4 regions of the Paenibacillus sp. JJ1722 genome follow, and region 4 is predicted to be linked to each of the others. Evidence: riboswitches for the same ligand, from Rfam matches in the RefSeq annotation. Region 4 holds a riboswitch; each other region holds the start of a gene.
The links. Region 4 has a riboswitch for thiamine pyrophosphate ahead of thiC (phosphomethylpyrimidine synthase ThiC). Riboswitches for the same ligand answer to the same signal wherever they lie in the genome.
Positions count from the first base shown of each region.

Region 1: another riboswitch for thiamine pyrophosphate. It lies ahead of tenA (thiaminase II); the one in region 4 lies ahead of thiC (phosphomethylpyrimidine synthase ThiC).
Region 2: another riboswitch for thiamine pyrophosphate. It lies ahead of ACM1ND_RS01990 (ABC transporter substrate-binding protein); the one in region 4 lies ahead of thiC (phosphomethylpyrimidine synthase ThiC).
Region 3: another riboswitch for thiamine pyrophosphate. It lies ahead of ACM1ND_RS04840 (ECF transporter S component); the one in region 4 lies ahead of thiC (phosphomethylpyrimidine synthase ThiC).

Region 1 is NZ_CP182500.1:4,715,702-4,719,814, forward strand. It holds gene ACM1ND_RS20880 (NAD-dependent malic enzyme) at 21-1,742, shown strand; TPP riboswitch at 1,835-1,937, shown strand; gene tenA (thiaminase II) at 2,074-2,763, shown strand; gene thiM (hydroxyethylthiazole kinase) at 2,838-3,680, shown strand; gene thiD (bifunctional hydroxymethylpyrimidine kinase/phosphomethylpyrimidine kinase) at 3,677-4,113, shown strand, end outside.
Region 2 is NZ_CP182500.1:453,090-457,202, forward strand. It holds gene ACM1ND_RS01975 (ABC transporter permease) at 1-31, opposite strand, end outside; gene ACM1ND_RS01980 (MTH1187 family thiamine-binding protein) at 28-321, opposite strand; gene ACM1ND_RS01985 (hypothetical protein) at 564-746, shown strand; gene ACM1ND_RS01990 (ABC transporter substrate-binding protein) at 754-1,797, opposite strand; TPP riboswitch at 1,989-2,098, opposite strand; gene ACM1ND_RS01995 (pyridoxamine 5'-phosphate oxidase family protein) at 2,369-2,803, shown strand; gene ACM1ND_RS02000 (bifunctional 2',3'-cyclic-nucleotide 2'-phosphodiesterase/3'-nucleotidase) at 3,023-4,113, shown strand, end outside.
Region 3 is NZ_CP182500.1:1,048,397-1,052,509, forward strand. It holds gene ACM1ND_RS04830 (polynucleotide kinase-phosphatase) at 1-576, shown strand, start outside; gene ACM1ND_RS04835 (TatD family hydrolase) at 597-1,394, shown strand; TPP riboswitch at 1,438-1,549, shown strand; gene ACM1ND_RS04840 (ECF transporter S component) at 1,799-2,395, shown strand; gene ACM1ND_RS04845 (ABC transporter ATP-binding protein) at 2,395-3,858, shown strand; gene ACM1ND_RS04850 (energy-coupling factor transporter transmembrane component T family protein) at 3,833-4,113, shown strand, end outside.
Region 4 is NZ_CP182500.1:868,312-872,424, reverse strand. It holds gene thiC (phosphomethylpyrimidine synthase ThiC) at 106-1,950, opposite strand; TPP riboswitch at 2,138-2,250, opposite strand; gene ACM1ND_RS03980 (IclR family transcriptional regulator) at 2,406-3,149, opposite strand; gene ACM1ND_RS03975 (alpha/beta hydrolase) at 3,448-4,113, shown strand, end outside.

The sequences.
Region 1 (4,113 bases), 2.3 Mb from region 4:
AAGAGAAGGAAGGTCTTTCTATGGAAGCATTTTATGTCAATCGCGATGGGTCATTATCTACTCCATTACGGGGAAAGGATGTGTTGGCAAATCCTCTTTTGAACAAAGGTGTCGCTTTTACAGAAGAAGAACGCAAAGAGCTGGGTTTGGAAGGAATCCTTCCTCCAACCGTCCTTTCATTGGAGAAACAGAGCGTACGGGCATATCAGCAGTTTCTCGCACAACCCACCATGCTGCGTAAAAATGCTTCTCTCAACGACCTTCACAACCGAAATGTCGTACTCTACTACCGGCTGCTAACCGATCATTTGAGTGAAATGCTGCCCGTAGTCTACACGCCGACCGTAGGAACCGCGATTCAAGAATATAGTCACGAGTACAACCGCCCTGGAGGCGTATATTTGTCGATAGATAACCCGAACGGTATTGGACAAGCATTCCATAATTCTGGTTTGAGCGGCCATGATGTGGATCTGATTGTCGTGACAGATTCCGAAAGTATTTTGGGGATTGGTGACTGGGGCGTCGGGGGGATTAACATTGCTATTGGCAAGCTTGCAGTATATACGGCTGCGGCAGGCATTCATCCTGGGCGGGTGCTGCCAATTGTACTGGATGTAGGCACGAATAATGAAAAGCTGCTGAATGATCCACTGTACATCGGAAACCGCCATAAACGAGTTCGCGGAGAAGCCTATAACCAGTTTATTGATACTTTTATCAGCAAAACGTTAGCGCAATTCCCGAAGGCGCTTTTACATTGGGAAGATGTGGGTAGCGTAAATGCGCGCCATATTATAGGAAAATACGGTCAAAGCATACTCACCTTCAACGATGATATACAAGGTACAGGAGCAGTGACCCTGGCTGCGATTCTTTCGGCGGTGGGTGTCACCAAGACTCCGCTGCGTGAACAAAAAATACTTGTTTTCGGCCCAGGGGCTGCAGGGATCGGTAACGCTGATCAAATTCGGGGCGCTATGATCGAGGATGGCCTTTCCGTAGATGATTCATTCAAGTCCTTTTGGGCCTTTGATTATCGCGGGCTGTTAACGGAAGATATGGAAGACGTATTGGAGTATCAGAAACCGTATGTGCGCAAAAAGGATGAAGTCAGCTCATGGACCCGGTCGGGTGACGGCAAAATACCGCTACTGGAGGTCATCCGTCAGGTGAAGCCTACGATATTGATTGGAACTTCCGGTGTAGCAGGTGCCTTTTCTGAAGAAATCATCAAGGAGATGGCAAAGCATGTAGAACGCCCGATCATTATGCCCATGTCCAATCCTACAAACCTTGCAGAAGCAGTACCCGAGGATTTGATCCGGTGGACAGATGGCAGAGCACTGATCGCAACCGGAAGTCCTTTTGAGCCCGTTACCTATAACGATACAAATTTTGAGATTGGACAGGCGAACAATGCCTTTGTTTTTCCGGGACTGGGTCTGGGTGCGATTGTGGTTAAAGCCAAAAGGATTACCCCTGCGATGTTTACAGCGGCAGCAGTTGCTGTTGCCAATGGTGTAGATTCGAATACGCCTGGCGGTGCGCTACTCCCTCATATCCGAAAATTACGCGAAGTTTCGTACGCTGTTGCGATTGCGGTTGCAAAAGCCGCGATTCAGGATCAGGTAGCGCAGGCGCACATTTCAGATGTGGAACAAGCTATACAAGATGCAATGTGGAAACCGAAATATGCCAAGGTCAAAGCAGTGGAAAGTGTAATTCATCACCCTCACTAAGCCCAAAACACCTAACTAGAGGAAATTTAATATTTTGTACACTATGTTTGACATAGCATATGAACGAATGTACAGTAATAGTCAAAAGAATAGAAGTCCACTAGGGGAGCCACTATGGCTGAGACAAGAGCGTATCTTGGACCCTTTGAACCTGATCTAGTTCGTACTAGCGTAGGAAAGTGGAGCCTTCGTATATAAGGTTTCAAGCGTTTTTTGCGTATTGGGCCTATTGTTGAAGCCGCTCCATTTTTCCGGGGCGGCTTTTTAGCGTTGTTCCGGAATTATATTCTTACAGGACTTCTTGCTCTTCAATTTAATGGAGGTGGGGAAATTGAGTTTTACACAAGAACTCCGTCGGCAGGCGGACGGCATTTTTCAAGCGATTTTTGAGCATCCCTTTGTGAGAGGTATTGCTGAAGGAAGTTTGACAAGGGGACAGCTGATTCACTATGTAAAACAGGACTTTGAATATTTGAACGCCTACATGCGGATATACGGCATCGCAATCTCCAAATGCACGAATCGGGAGGACATGGCTGTATTTAATGAACAAATCTCTTTTATTCTCCACAGCGAGGTTCATCCGCATCAAAATTTCTGTGCTGTCGCAGGGGTGAGCTATGAAGAGTTGCAGGGATATCCGCTCGCTCCGTCGGCCCATCACTATATCCGTCACATGCTGACGGTTGCGCATGAGGGCAGCCTGGGCGAGATCTTGGCTGTGCTGCTGCCATGTATGTGGACCTATGCCGAGATTGGTCGCAGGCTGCTGGATGAAGTAAAGCCGGATGAGTCTCATCCGTTCTATGAATGGATGGGCTTCTATGGAGACCAGCTTGATGATACAACACTCAAGTTCCGAGAACGTGTAGATGCTTGGGCAGAAGGCGCAACGGCTGCTGAGCGAGAGCGGATGATTGAGCATTTTATACTGAGCTGCCAGCTGGAATATAAGTTCTGGGACATGGCCTATAAGCAGGAAGAATGGCCGGTCCAGATACAGGAAGCGGTCTTGGAATAGTCAGCCTGGCAATTCGATGCGTGAAGTACAGTTAATGCCCTGTTGAACCACCAACTATAGAGAGGATAATCATTATGAGTACATGGGAAAAAAGTTATTCGGATCTCCTGACGAAGGTACAAAACAGCAAACCCCTCGTTCACAATATGACCAATGTGGTAGTCACTAACTTTACGGCCAACGGCCTGTATGCATTGGGCGCCTCCCCGGTGATGGCCTATGCACCCGAGGAAGTAGCAGACATGGCAAAAATAGCGGGAGCCGTCGTGTTAAACATCGGTACGCTGAACCGCGAACTGGTGGATGCCATGATCATTGCTGGACAATCGGCGAATGCACACGGTGTTCCGGTCCTGCTAGATCCGGTCGGTGCGGGAGCAACGAGCTTTAGAACCGAATCGGCACTGCGAATCCTGAGAGAAGTCAAAATCTCATTGGTGCGGGGCAATGCAGCCGAAGTCGCGCATCTTGTTGGAGAAGCGCGTGAGATTAAAGGCGTAGATGCTGGTGACAGTGCTGACAGCGGAAATGTCGATCTGGCAATTCGGGCTGCTCAAACGCTCAATACAATGGTTGTCATTACTGGAAAAGAGGACGTCATCACCGATGGGGCCGAAGCACGAATGATAAGCGGTGGAGACGCGCTGCTCACGAAGGTAACCGGAGCAGGCTGCCTGCTGACCTCTGTGTTAGGTGCCTTTGCAGCTGTTGAACCCAGCCTGCTGCTCGCAGGTACAGCAGGCTTGGCATTTTACGGTGCAGCAGCTTCCCGAGCCGCAGCACGTACCGCAGAGCTGGGGCCCGGCAGCTTCCAGATTGCCTTTCTCGACGAGCTCGCCAAACTACATACAGGTTCGCTAGAGGGGCATGTCACTGTCCGTGAAGCCGGAACAACCACAGCAGGTGGTGCGCGATGACAGACGTTCGTGTACCCAGAGCACTGACGATTGCCGGTTCGGACAGTGGCGGCGGGGCCGGGATTCAAGCCGATCTCAAAACCTTTCAGGAGCTTGGCGTTTACGGCATGTCGGCTATTACGGCCATTACCGTACAGAATACTTTAGGGGTCCACGGCGTATATCCGCTGCCACAGGAAGCAACAGCGGAACAGATCGAAGCTGTAGGATTAGACCTTGGAGTGGATGCCCTGAAGACTGGCATGCTGTTTCATGCGGGCATCATCCGTCTTGTGAGCAAGCAGATTCGAAAGTTCGGCTGGAAAAAGGTTGTCGTCGATCCCGTGATGATTGCCAAGGGAGGCGCAAAGCTGCTGCAGCCAGAAGCGATGCAGGCTCTGAAGGACGACCTGCTCCCCTTGGCCCTGGTCGTTACACCGAATATCCCGGAGGC
Region 2 (4,113 bases), 420 kb from region 4:
ACCAGGATGCGTTCTTGCCTTTCGGATTCATGGGCGATATTTCTCGGTCAGCTTGTTCATGCTGATGCCTTGTGGGTTATGTGCGATTTTGATCTGTGAAATGACGCTGGGACTGCCCGCTTCCGTCAAAGCCTCGTGCATTTCTTTAACCACTTTCAGCAACTCGTCGAGCTCGCCCTCCATGGTCGTATCCAATGGATTCACCTGATGTTTGACACCGGAGCGCTGAATGACCTCGATCGCCTTATCTACATACGGGTAAGAGTCCTCGTTATTAGGAGTTTTAGGGATTACTTGAATACTGAGCAGTGTGTTAGCCATGCAAATTCACCTGTCCTTTATTTGGAGTGTTATTAAAAAAATATGGTGGTTTAAGGCGGGGAGACCGCTTCGCGTTTCATTTGATCTTACGATCGCTGCGCTTCTCCAGATTCAAATGAACCACTACGCTGCCAACCGCCTTAAAAACACCCTATTTTTAAAGCTGGTTTGTGTGGCATTTTTAACACACAAGCGCACCTACTTAGCGCTTAGATAATATGAGAAACTAAAGAATAAACCAAGTGGAACGAGAACGAAGTGGGCGGAATGGTGCTGTACAAGCGTTAACATTCGCCTTTGTACCCAGATTTCAACCTCTGGATATTTATAAAAGAAATCTGGGTACAGCAGCGATGGGAAGCACCATCCGACTGCGTAGTGGCGCTTCGTTCACTTCTCTAGTTCAGTCTTATTTAGCGTTTTAACAAATGATCAACGCTTGGGCAGGAAACCGTTTGTGAAGGCTTTATCGACTTCCAAAGGCTTGCTGAGCAGCTTGCGTTCGTACATCCAGTCCGAATAGTTTTGCCATACCTCCGGTTTTTGCACACCCCATTGCGCGGCATCGTCCTGATAACGCGGGCTTAGCCATTTTTGGCTGGCAAGTACCAGTTTTTTATCCAGCTCCGGTACAGCTTTGCTTAAGATGTCTGCGGCTTCTTCCGGATGAGCGATAGTGTATTCATAGCCTTGTGCGGTAGCGTCCATGAACGCTTTGACCAGCTCGGGATCATTTTTTATTGTCTGTTCGTTGCTCACAATTACAGGTGTATAGTAATCGAGGCTTTTGGAATAATCTTTTACATACAGCATATCCAATGGCTCACCTCGAAGCTGGGCCTCGATTCCGGTCCATGCGTAGAAAATCCAGGCAAAGTCGATATCCCGCTTCACGGCTGTAAAATAGTCTGCATTGCCCATGTTGATGATCTTCACTTTGCTCACATCGCCTTTGTCTGAATCCATGATGGATTTCATGACCGCTTCTTCTACGGGAGAGCCCCAACCGCCGTATTTTTTACCTTCAAAATCTTTCGGGCTCTTAATTCCACGATCTACCGGGGCTGCGAAGCCTGAGGTATTATGCTGAATCACCGCAGCGATGGATACAAGCGGCACGCCTTGCGTACGAGCCTGTGTGACGCCTTCTTGGTAGCTGATACCAAAAGGTGCAGCATTAGAAGCAACCATTTGATCAGCTCCGCCTGAACCAGGTTGAACAATTTGGACATTCAAACCCGCTTTTTCGTAAAATCCTTTGTCCTTAGCGACATAGAGTCCCGTATGATTCGTATTGGGTGTCCAGTCGAGCACGACTTTAACATCTTTGAGCCCCTTTGCCGGAGTAGACGTTTGAGTGTCGGTAGCGGGAGCCGCTTCTTGGGATGTGGGGGGACTTCCACCGCAAGCGGTCAGGGTCAGGGCCATGAGCCACAGACTGATCAGTCCCAGGCTTAATATTTTCATGCGCTTCATCGTTGTGTTCTCTCCTTTAATTACCCGTTATCCGTCCAATCAGACAGCTTAAGTTCCCCATTTTCTAAAAATAACATCTGCCGGATGCGATCTTTCCAACAACTTAATCTTCAACAAAAAAAGCGCCCCGAGTTTCCGGGACGCTTGCGCTTGTATATACCAAAGTAAGGGATGGTCCTATGTAAAAAAGGCACATCTTGCTTAAGCATTCCTACGCTGGCATTACCCAGATCAGGTTGTAAGGGTCAGTGTCTTGGGACACACTCTCAGCCGGCCGATTCCAGCACCCCTGGCATTGTATGGTTTAATGGGTTCATTTATTCGGGTTTACTACGACGATTATATGCCTTGAATGCGGGTCTGTCCAGCATGAAGGGAGAGGTGACGGTTCATTTGCCGAACCACAGGGTACACTTTTACTGTGAGCTTTGATCTGAAAATGAGCATGAATCAATTCGATTCGATCCGGTCATGTTATTTTCAGAACAGCTACGCAAGTAGGTTCAGATGGGCTGGTGCCCAATGGCGTGGCCGTAGAGAATTCTAATTCGTGAAAAGGAGTTGTTGTACTGTGGGTAAAACGGAAACATTGGATCGCAACCAACTGGAACAAGCCATTGTGAAGGCTTTGGATAACAACAAATTTTGCTCGTTAGGTACGGTAGAGGGTGGCAAACCGAAAGTACGCTATATGGCCCTTTTTAACGATGGAATGAACATTCATCTGGCGACAGATCGCAAAACGCATAAAGTAGAGGAGCTAAAGGACAATCCGAATGCTTATCTGCTGCTGGGTTATGAAGTTGGCGGTACGAAGGAAGTCGTAGAAGTGGAGGCTACCGTCCAGATCACAACTGATGAGGGGCTGCGCAAACAAGTGTGGAACGATTCCTTGAAGGAATGGTTTTCCGGACCGGATGATCCCGATTATGTCATTCTGGACGTGAATCCGACACGCATTGAGTATGTGGGTCAGCAATCTGAGCGCCAGGTTTGGAAGAAGTAATACGAATATAAATGGATAAGCCGGTGAATCTCCGAGTTTTTTAGGAGGTTTGCTGGTTTTTATTTTTGAGAAAATTAATTATTTTTTCATAAATAATTTAAGTAAATGACTACTCTTTTATCTGGCGTTGGATTAAAATAGAAATGGTGGGTTCAAGGCTTACATATATGTGCAAAAGTATGTATATGAGGCATACACCTTAATGAGGAGGGGTATATTTTGTTATTTCGTAAAAATTGGTTTAAAGGGTTTACAGCAGCAGTTGTGGCTTGTAGCATGCTGGTGTTTTCGGCCGCTCCATCCTGGGCAGCTAGCGATTCTCGCGATAGCGCTACGGTGAATTTGCGGATCATGGAAACAACGGATATTCATGCGTCGCTGATGAACTATGATTACTATTCAGACAAAGAAACCAACGAATATGGCTTGATTAGCACAGCTGGTTTGATCCAACAGGCGCGTAGTGAAACAAGAAACAGCATGCTGTTCGATAACGGTGATTTGTTACAGGGCAATCCATTAGGCGATTATATGGCCAGAAACAAAACCTATGAAAAAGAAGGCGGTGTCCATCCAGTCTACAAGATGATGAACTTGATGGGCTATGATGCGGCGACAGTGGGTAACCACGAATTCAACTACGGTCTCGATTTTCTGGAGAAATCGCTCAAGGGAGCCGATTTTCCTTACGTAAATGCGAATGTTTATGTTGACAAGGGGGGGCAAGCTACTAAAAATTATTTTACCCCTTATCGAATTCTTGATAAAACGGTAACGGACGAGAAGGGCCAAGAGCACATCCTTAGAGTGGGCGTCATCGGTTTGGTCACACCACAAATTATGCAGTGGGATGAAGCCAATTTGAAGGATAAAGTCGTTACGAAGGATATTGTGGAAACGGCGAAAAAGTTTATTCCTCAAATGAAGACGGAAGGTGCTGACATTATTGTCGTGCTTGCGCACACAGGTTATGAGGATGTGCCGCAAACGCCAATGATGGAGAATGCCGTTAAATATTTAAGCCAGGTGGACGGAATTAACGCTATTCTGTTTGGGCATGCTCATAAATCTTTCCCCGGCCCTGATTTTAAAGAAATGAAGGGTGTAGATCTAGATAAAGGAACCATTAACGGCGTACCGGCTGTGGAGGCTTCCTCATGGGGCAAGGAGCTGGGTATTATTGACCTGAGTCTGGAAAAGAGAAACCACGAGTGGAACGTAACTAACTCTCAGTCTGAAGTACGTCCGGTTGTGAGTACCACTAACCAGGCTGTGCAGTTTACTCCTGACTACAAACTGACAGATTCGAT
Region 3 (4,113 bases), 180 kb from region 4:
GCGAATGCCGTAACGTTTCAAGATGCTTTTCAAAAATATTGCTGGGATGTGGACGGTCTGGATGAAATTCGTATTGCACCGTTCCATACACTGGCACACAGCGGAAAGACTTTTTTCGACCATTCTCATATTTGGCATATGGAGCAAAACCGGGAGCTGGCTGGGCTGTCTTCCCTGTTTATGGAGACAGAGTACCGCGTGATCACGGACGAAGCAAGCGAGGAAGAGGTCATTCGCTGGTGGAACGAGATGGCAGAGGATGGTCATGAAGGGATTGTGATCAAGCCGGAACGCTTTTTGATGAAAAATCGGGACAAGATGATTCAGCCTGCAATCAAGGTGAGAGGCCGGAAGTATTTGCACATCATTTACGGTATGGATTATCTTGCCTCTGAGAATTTAAAGCGTCTGAAGCAGCGTCGAACGAACAAAAAGGAGCGTCATGCCCTGATGGAAGGAGCGCTTGGTATGGAAGGCGTGGAACGTTTTGTCCGCAAGGATACGGTAGATCGTATTCATGAATGCGTCCTTGCCGCGCTATCTCTGGAATCGGAGCCGATTGATCCGAGATTGTAGTTTGCGAAGGAGGGATTGAGATGGAAAGGGGTACACCGTTAATTGATATTGGCGTGAACTTGATGCACCGTTCGTTTCATGCGGATCGGGAACAGGTGGTAGAGAGAGCCGCAGCTGTAGGGATTTCACCCCTGATTATTACCGGGACCAGTGTCCGCAGCAGTCGGGAGGCTTCTCAGTATGCAGCACGTTATCCGGGCAAGCTGTATGCGACAGCTGGCGTGCATCCCCATGATGCCAAAGACTGCAGCGCAGATACGATTCAGCAGCTCCGCCAGCTGGCGAGTCAGCCGCAGGTCATATCCATAGGGGAATGCGGATTGGACTATAACCGTGATTTTTCGCCGCGTGATGTGCAGCGCCGATGGTTTGAGGAGCAAATCCAACTGGCGGGTGAGCTTAATATGCCGTTATTTCTTCATGAACGAGATGCACATGAGGATTTTGTTGCTATGCTGCGGGAGTATCAAGGGCTTGTCGATAAAGCAGTGGTGCATTGTTTTACAGGCACGGAACAAGAATTGCATACGTATGTAGAGATGGGACTGTATATCGGGATCACCGGCTGGATTTGCGACGAACGGCGTGGCAAACATCTGCGTGAACTGGTCAGAGATATTCCCTTGGACCGTCTGATGATTGAAACGGATGCACCATTTTTGACCCCGCGTAATTTGCCCGTGAAGCCTAAAGAAGGGCGTAATGAGCCCATGTATCTCGCTCACATTGCTGCTACGGTTGCCGAATGTACAGGCCGAAGCATGATGGAGATCGAAATCGCCACGACGGAGACAGCCAAACGTTTCTTCGGATTATAGGATTGTCAAAGCCATAGATGTGGTATATATTATAGTGAATTAAAAAAGCATTGTCGGGAGCTTGAGAAAGTCAGGCTGAGAGGGTGGCCCTTGCCACTGACCGTGAAATCTGATCTGGGTAATGCCAGCGTAGAGAAACCAAGAACACTATACAGGAATGCCGCTTGTTTCGCGGTTGTCGATAGATACAATGTATGTCCTAGCATTTTACCTTGACCCTGACTTTGGCTTGGTATCAGTGTAGTAGCTTAGACTACTGGTTATATAAGGCATATCGACGAATGATGTTTTGTATGGTGCTTCACCTTTTACTGCGCATAAAGCTTGCCTGGAGATTCAGCTCCAGACAAGCTTTTTTTTATGGCCAAGAGGCCAATTATAAGGAAAAAGGGGAGCACGCAATAATGAATACTGCTGTAAGAGCGTCCAAAGGGTTGAAGCTGACTGATATTTTGGTCACGATTGTGATCGCTGTTGTGTTCGGGTTAGTCTACAAAATATGGGGACCTGCCTATGATTTGATGAAACCATTCGGTCTACACGCCGAGCAACTGATGTATGGCATGTGGTTTATGGCAGGCACGTTTGCTTATCTCATCATTCGCAAGCCGGGTGTTGCAATTTTGGCAGAGGTGGCAGCGGCAACGGTCAGTGCTTTTTTGGGAAGCGAATGGGGGATGTCCACTTTGTACTATGGCCTGCTGCAAGGCTTGGGAGCGGAGCTATTTTTTGCGGCTTTTCTGTATCGGAACGCAAACCTGTGGGTTGCTTCGCTAGCTGCGGCCGGGGCGGCTGTCGCTTCTCTGATTTTAGACTTCAGCTACGGGTATATTGATCAGCTTTCGACCTGGAACTATGTTTTGTTTATTGGTTTTCGCATGATTGGCAGCATTGTGATTGCCGGGGTATTCGCGTTCTATCTGGCTAGGGCATTGGAGGTAACCGGAGTCACGCGAAGTTTGAGACCCGCAACGGAACAAGATTATAAGGGGCTGGATTGATGAGCCAGGCAACCGAAGATGTGGTGGCTTCGATCACCCGTCTTCGGTTGAAATTCCCCGGTGAGCAGGAGCTGCTTTTTCACAATATGTCTTTGTCTGTCCGCAAGGGGGAAAAGCTGCTGTTGCTGGGACCGAGTGGATGCGGTAAATCAACGCTGCTCCAAGTGTTAAGCGGTCTGATTCCACGCACGATAGAAGTGCCTATGAAATGCGATGCTGCTGTAATCCCAAGTGTCTCAGGTATTGTATTTCAAGATCCTGATACGCAGTTTTGTATGTCATATGCAGACGAGGAACTGGCTTTTGTGTTGGAAAATAATCAGGTTCCTCGTGAGCAGATGCGATCCCGTATTCGCGAGCTGCTGATACAGGTTGGTCTATCAACGGATGATATACACATGCCCATTGGCAGCATGTCACAGGGAATGAAACAGCGGCTGGCGATTGCGTCTGTGCTGGCTATGGAGCCAGAAGTGCTTTTTCTGGATGAGCCCACGGCTTTGTTGGACGAGGAAGGCACTACACAGGTGTGGGATACCATTCGAAACATTTCGGTAGACCAGACACTGGTGATCGTGGAGCATAAAATTAATGAAATTGTCCATGATGTGGACCGGATTGTGGTGCTTTCTGCTCAAGGGGAGATCATTGCGGATGGAAGGGCGGAAGAAGTATTTCATGGGCAGCGGCAGGCATTGTCCGAGTATGGCGTGTGGTACCCGGGAGTATGGAGTGAATCGTCTTCGCCGCGTTGGAGTGAATCAGTGACACAGCAGAATGGTACGGGGAATGGTACAGGGATTGATTTGCTGGAGCTGGAACATTTTAGTGGCCTCCGCGGTTTAAGTTCAGTGATTTATGTGGAGCATGCGCAGGTGAAGCCTGGCGACTGGATTGGCGTGGTCGGTGAAAACGGGGCTGGCAAAAGCTCACTGCTGCTCTCCATGATGCGCTTACTTCGCACACAGGGACGTTATAGCGTGCGCGGAATTGAGGCAGGCAGTACGGAACAACTGGCAGAGCGTATCGGGTTCGCGTTTCAAAATCCCGAGCTGCAATTCGTAGCACACACCGTACGAAAGGAACTAGAGTATTCGTTACCCAAGAGCTTGTTCACCGTTGAACAGTGCCGGGAACGGGTCGATCGGATGCTCGTACAGTTCGGACTGGAGCGGCTGGACGAGCGTCATCCGTATCAGCTTTCATTGGGCCAAAAAAGGCGGTTGAGTATTGCTACGGCTATGATCCGTGAGCCGGAAGTGCTGCTGCTGGATGAACCGACTTTTGGGCAGGATGCGCGTAATACCTTTGTCATGCTGGATATGTTGGAGCAGCTGAGAGCGGCAGGCACGGCCATTGTGATGGTCACGCATGACCCGGAAATTGTCCGTCGATATTGTACCAATATATGGCGGATTCAGAAAGGGGAACTCCAGTATGAACCTATCCTTTCCCCATCATAAAACATGGCTGCATCGCGTGAATCCGGGCCTAAAGCTTGTTATGTTTTCCATACTGTTTGTGGTCGTTATAGTCATCCATGATCCGAATGTCATGTTTAATGTTGCGTGTGCTATGCTGCTGCTGCTTGTCTGGTCAGGCCATCCATGGAAGCGGCTGCTGCTGTATGGATCTCCCTTTATATTGGTGTTTATTTCAACCTCAACGGGCATGATGATGTTCGGCAAAGGGGTGACGACCTGGTGGACATGGGGCCT
Region 4 (4,113 bases):
TTGCAAGATCCCGCTTTACATAAGCTAAAAAGCCGTAGTTCCCTACATCGACTGTAGAGAACCACGGCTTTTTTAATTCATTTTTCCTAAACTCACACGTTCGTTTTACTGACCTCCATCCCGATACTGCTCTGCCTTCTCACGCATCCCGGCAGCTACTGCTTCTTGAGTGTTCAGCCCCTTATCCGCTGCATAAGCGCGAATGTCCTGCGTAATGCGCATACTACAAAATTTGGGACCACACATCGAGCAGAAATGTGCTTCCTTGGCGCCCTCTGCCGGTAGCGTTTCATCATGGTAGGACAAGGCCCGCTCGGGATCAAGCGACAGATTGAACTGGTCCCGCCACCGGAACTCAAAGCGTGCCTTGGACAAAGCATCATCCCGCTGCTGTGCCCGTGGATGACCCTTCGCCAGATCGGCAGCATGTGCCGCAATTTTGTAGGTAATGACACCCTCGCGGACATCATCCTTATTCGGCAGACCCAAATGCTCCTTAGGCGTAACATAACACAGCATGGACGTCCCAAACCAACCGATCATCGCCGCCCCGATGGCTGAGGTAATATGATCATATCCGGGGGCAATATCCGTCGTGAGCGGCCCCAAGGTATAGAAAGGAGCTTCCTTACAAATCTCCATTTGTAAATCCACATTCTCTTTGATTTTATGCATAGGGACATGTCCTGGCCCTTCAATCATGACCTGAACATCATGCTTCCAGGCGATCTGCGTTAGCTCGCCCAACGTTTCCAGCTCTGCAAACTGTGCTTCATCATTCGCATCATAGATGCTACCCGGACGTAGACCATCCCCGAGAGAAAAGGCCACATCATAGGCTTTCATAATTTCGCAGATTTCTTCAAAATGCGTATACAAAAAATTCTCCTGATGGTGCGCAAGGCACCAGGCTGCCATGATCGACCCACCACGGGATACGATTCCCGTCATTCTATTCGCCGTCATCGGTATATACCGCAGCAATACACCCGCATGAATTGTAAAATAGTCCACTCCCTGCTCCGCCTGCTCAATCAGCGTATCGCGATACAGCTCCCACGTCAGCGCTTCTGCTTCGCCGTTCACCTTTTCAAGTGCCTGATACAGCGGTACAGTCCCAATCGGTACAGGAGAATTCCGAATGATCCATTCACGTGTTGTATGGATATTACGGCCTGTGGACAGGTCCATAACTGTATCCGAGCCCCAACGCACAGCCCAGGTCATTTTTTCCACTTCCTCCTCGATGGAGGAGGTAACCGCAGAATTACCAATGTTCGCATTGATCTTCACGTGAAAATGACGCCCAATGACCATTGGCTCACTTTCCGGGTGATTGATATTCGAAGGCAAAATGGCTCGTCCAGCAGCCAACTCCTGCCGTACAAACTCAGGCTCCACCCCTTCGCGGATCGCCGCAAATTCCATTTCAGGCGTAATGATCCCTTGCCGCGCATAATGCATTTGCGTCACTGTACGACCTTGCGAAGCACGAAGCAGACGGTTGGTCACGCCGGGGAATTCAACTGTCTCCCGTTTGGAGCCAGGTTTCAGTCCATTATCCTCCGGTTTGACGGCGCGTCCCTCGTAAGCCTCCACATCGCCCCGTTCCAGGGCCCAAGCTCGCCGTAATGGAGGCAGGCCCTGACGGATATCGACCTGATAGGCTTCGTCGGTCATGGGACCGCTCGTATCGTACACACGCAATGGCTCATGATGCTCCGTGCCCTGCGGCGTATGTGTAGGATGAAGAGCAATTTCCCGCTCTGGCACGGCAATGTCCGGCCGTGAGCCTTGAATATATACCTTACGGCTCCCTGGAAAGGGCGTTACCCCTCTGGCTTGCTCCCCGTTTGTCTTCTCTACCTCAACTTCTTTTGTTCCTACCAATCTTACTTCTGTTGATTTCAATTCTGTTCCTTTTGTTCCTTCTACTTCTGTCGGCTTCATTGTCCATTCCTCCCGTTTCGATGAAATGACACACCGATCCGGAACCATTCCCAGGGTGGCGCTGATCTATGCAAAAAAGCCGGTTCCCTAGGGAACCGGCTAATCTAACGAGGCAGCTATCCAGACAGTACGCATGTGGAATAATCCTATTCCAATGCGCCACTGTAGACAGCAGCCGCGTATACATTTCAATGGCCGATTACTTCCCTACGCTGGTATGATCCAGATCAGGTGCAAAGGGTCCGGAATCTTGCACGATTCCATCTCAGCCCGGCATTACAGGCTCCCCCAGTAACTGTGATACTTCTATTCATATGAGGCGGCTATAACAGATATCCCGCCATCCTTACCAGACTACTTTAAATTTATGGCTTTGGCAACCCTTCTAGGTTCCCTTTACCAAGGAGACGCTCCCCATCAAATCACTTTGCTTGCTTTAACTGTGTTCATTCTTGTTACGGAAGCATAAATCCCATTTCCTTCGCCGCTTCAATCAAAATCGGAGCAAAGTCATGCAGCGTCTCGGGTGCAAGCCGACTGACCGGACCGGATACAGATAAAGCCGCAGTGACCTGTCCCTTCCGGTTTACAATTGGGGCAGCCACAGCAGCAGCCCCTGGCTCCCGTTCTTCATAGCTGGTCGCATAGCCCTTCTCGCGAATGTCCTGCAGCTGGGCTTTATAGACCTCCGGGTCTACTGAGGACGGCCATTCATCCCCGCTTAGCAGGGCTTCCAGCTCCTGCGGCGGCATAAAGGCTGCCAGGACTTTGCTGGAGGCCCCTACAGCCAGCGGCATACGCGCACCTACAGGCGCAACCCTGCGGATCGCCTGATTGCTCTGCACGGCTTGTATGCGAATACGCATGCTGCCGTCCCGTAAGTACAAGCTGACCGTCTCGCCCAGACGATCACGTAGTCCTTCCATTGCAGGCTGTAACAACACCGCCGGCTCGTCGCTTTGGGACAAGTGCGTGGATAGCTCCCAAATGCGGAAGCCAAGTCGATATTTTTCCGTTTCGGCATTCCGAACGACAAAGCCCCGATCCTCCAACGTAGTCAGCAGCCGATGAACCGTGCTTTTATGTAGACCAATTTTGGAGGCAATCTCCGTCAGGCCAAGATCCGAATCTGCGGTAAAACACAGCAGTATATCAAGTGCACGCTCTACAGCGCGAACGGTTAATTTACGGTCTTCCATCGTGAACCGCTCCTCTTGTATCCATATTCGTTTCACACTATGAAACATGGTTACATAAATTATATAGAATAGTCGCGGCTACTGTAAACCGATGTTTTTGTGACAACCATATTACAGAACGAGAACAAACATCGACAATTCTTTGCATCATTTTTACTTTTCCGGTTCAGGCGTTGACTTTGGATAATCCCCATCATACGATAATAGGTATCTATACGGATCTACACTACTATTTTCAAGTGGAATTATACCTAAATTCTATGAAACGAAGATTAATTTTATATAAGGAGGCTCTTACATGATTTCGACATCCCAGCGCAACGCTCAGCTACAGACCGCTGTTCAGGAGCCGTCCACCCCACTCTTTAATCCCCGTCTGCTGCGGTTCAAGCACGTTGTGATTGCTCTGCTGCTGTCGGTCGTCTTTTTTCTGTTGTTTTGTTTTATTGCCTTGCATGCTTACATCGCATGGGTACTTACGAATCCCACCGTTGCACCACTGTACTCTAATCCGATGCAGGCCAAAAGCATGCCTTATGAGGAAGTCAGCTTCCCTGCCAAGGATGGTAGCCGCATGGTACAAGGCTGGTATATCCCGGCGGATCAATCGCGGAAAACGATTATTTTCAGTCATGGCTATGGGGCTAACCGCGAAGAAAGCTGGATTCCCATGTATGATCTGGCGCATTATGCCCACAGTTTGAACTTTAATGTGGTCATGTTCGATTATGGATTCGCGTCACAAAACAGCAAAGCAGTCGCAACCGGAGGCAAAGCAGAATCCCAACAGCTCCTCGGAGCAATTCAGCTTGCGAAGCAACGCGGCTCGTCGGAGATTATCGTATGGGGCTTCTCCATGGGGGCAGGAACCGCTCTTCAGGCGGGCTTGCAAACCAAGGATGTGGACGCAATGATTTTGGACAGCACCTTCCTGCTGGAGCCAGATACGCTGTACCATAACATT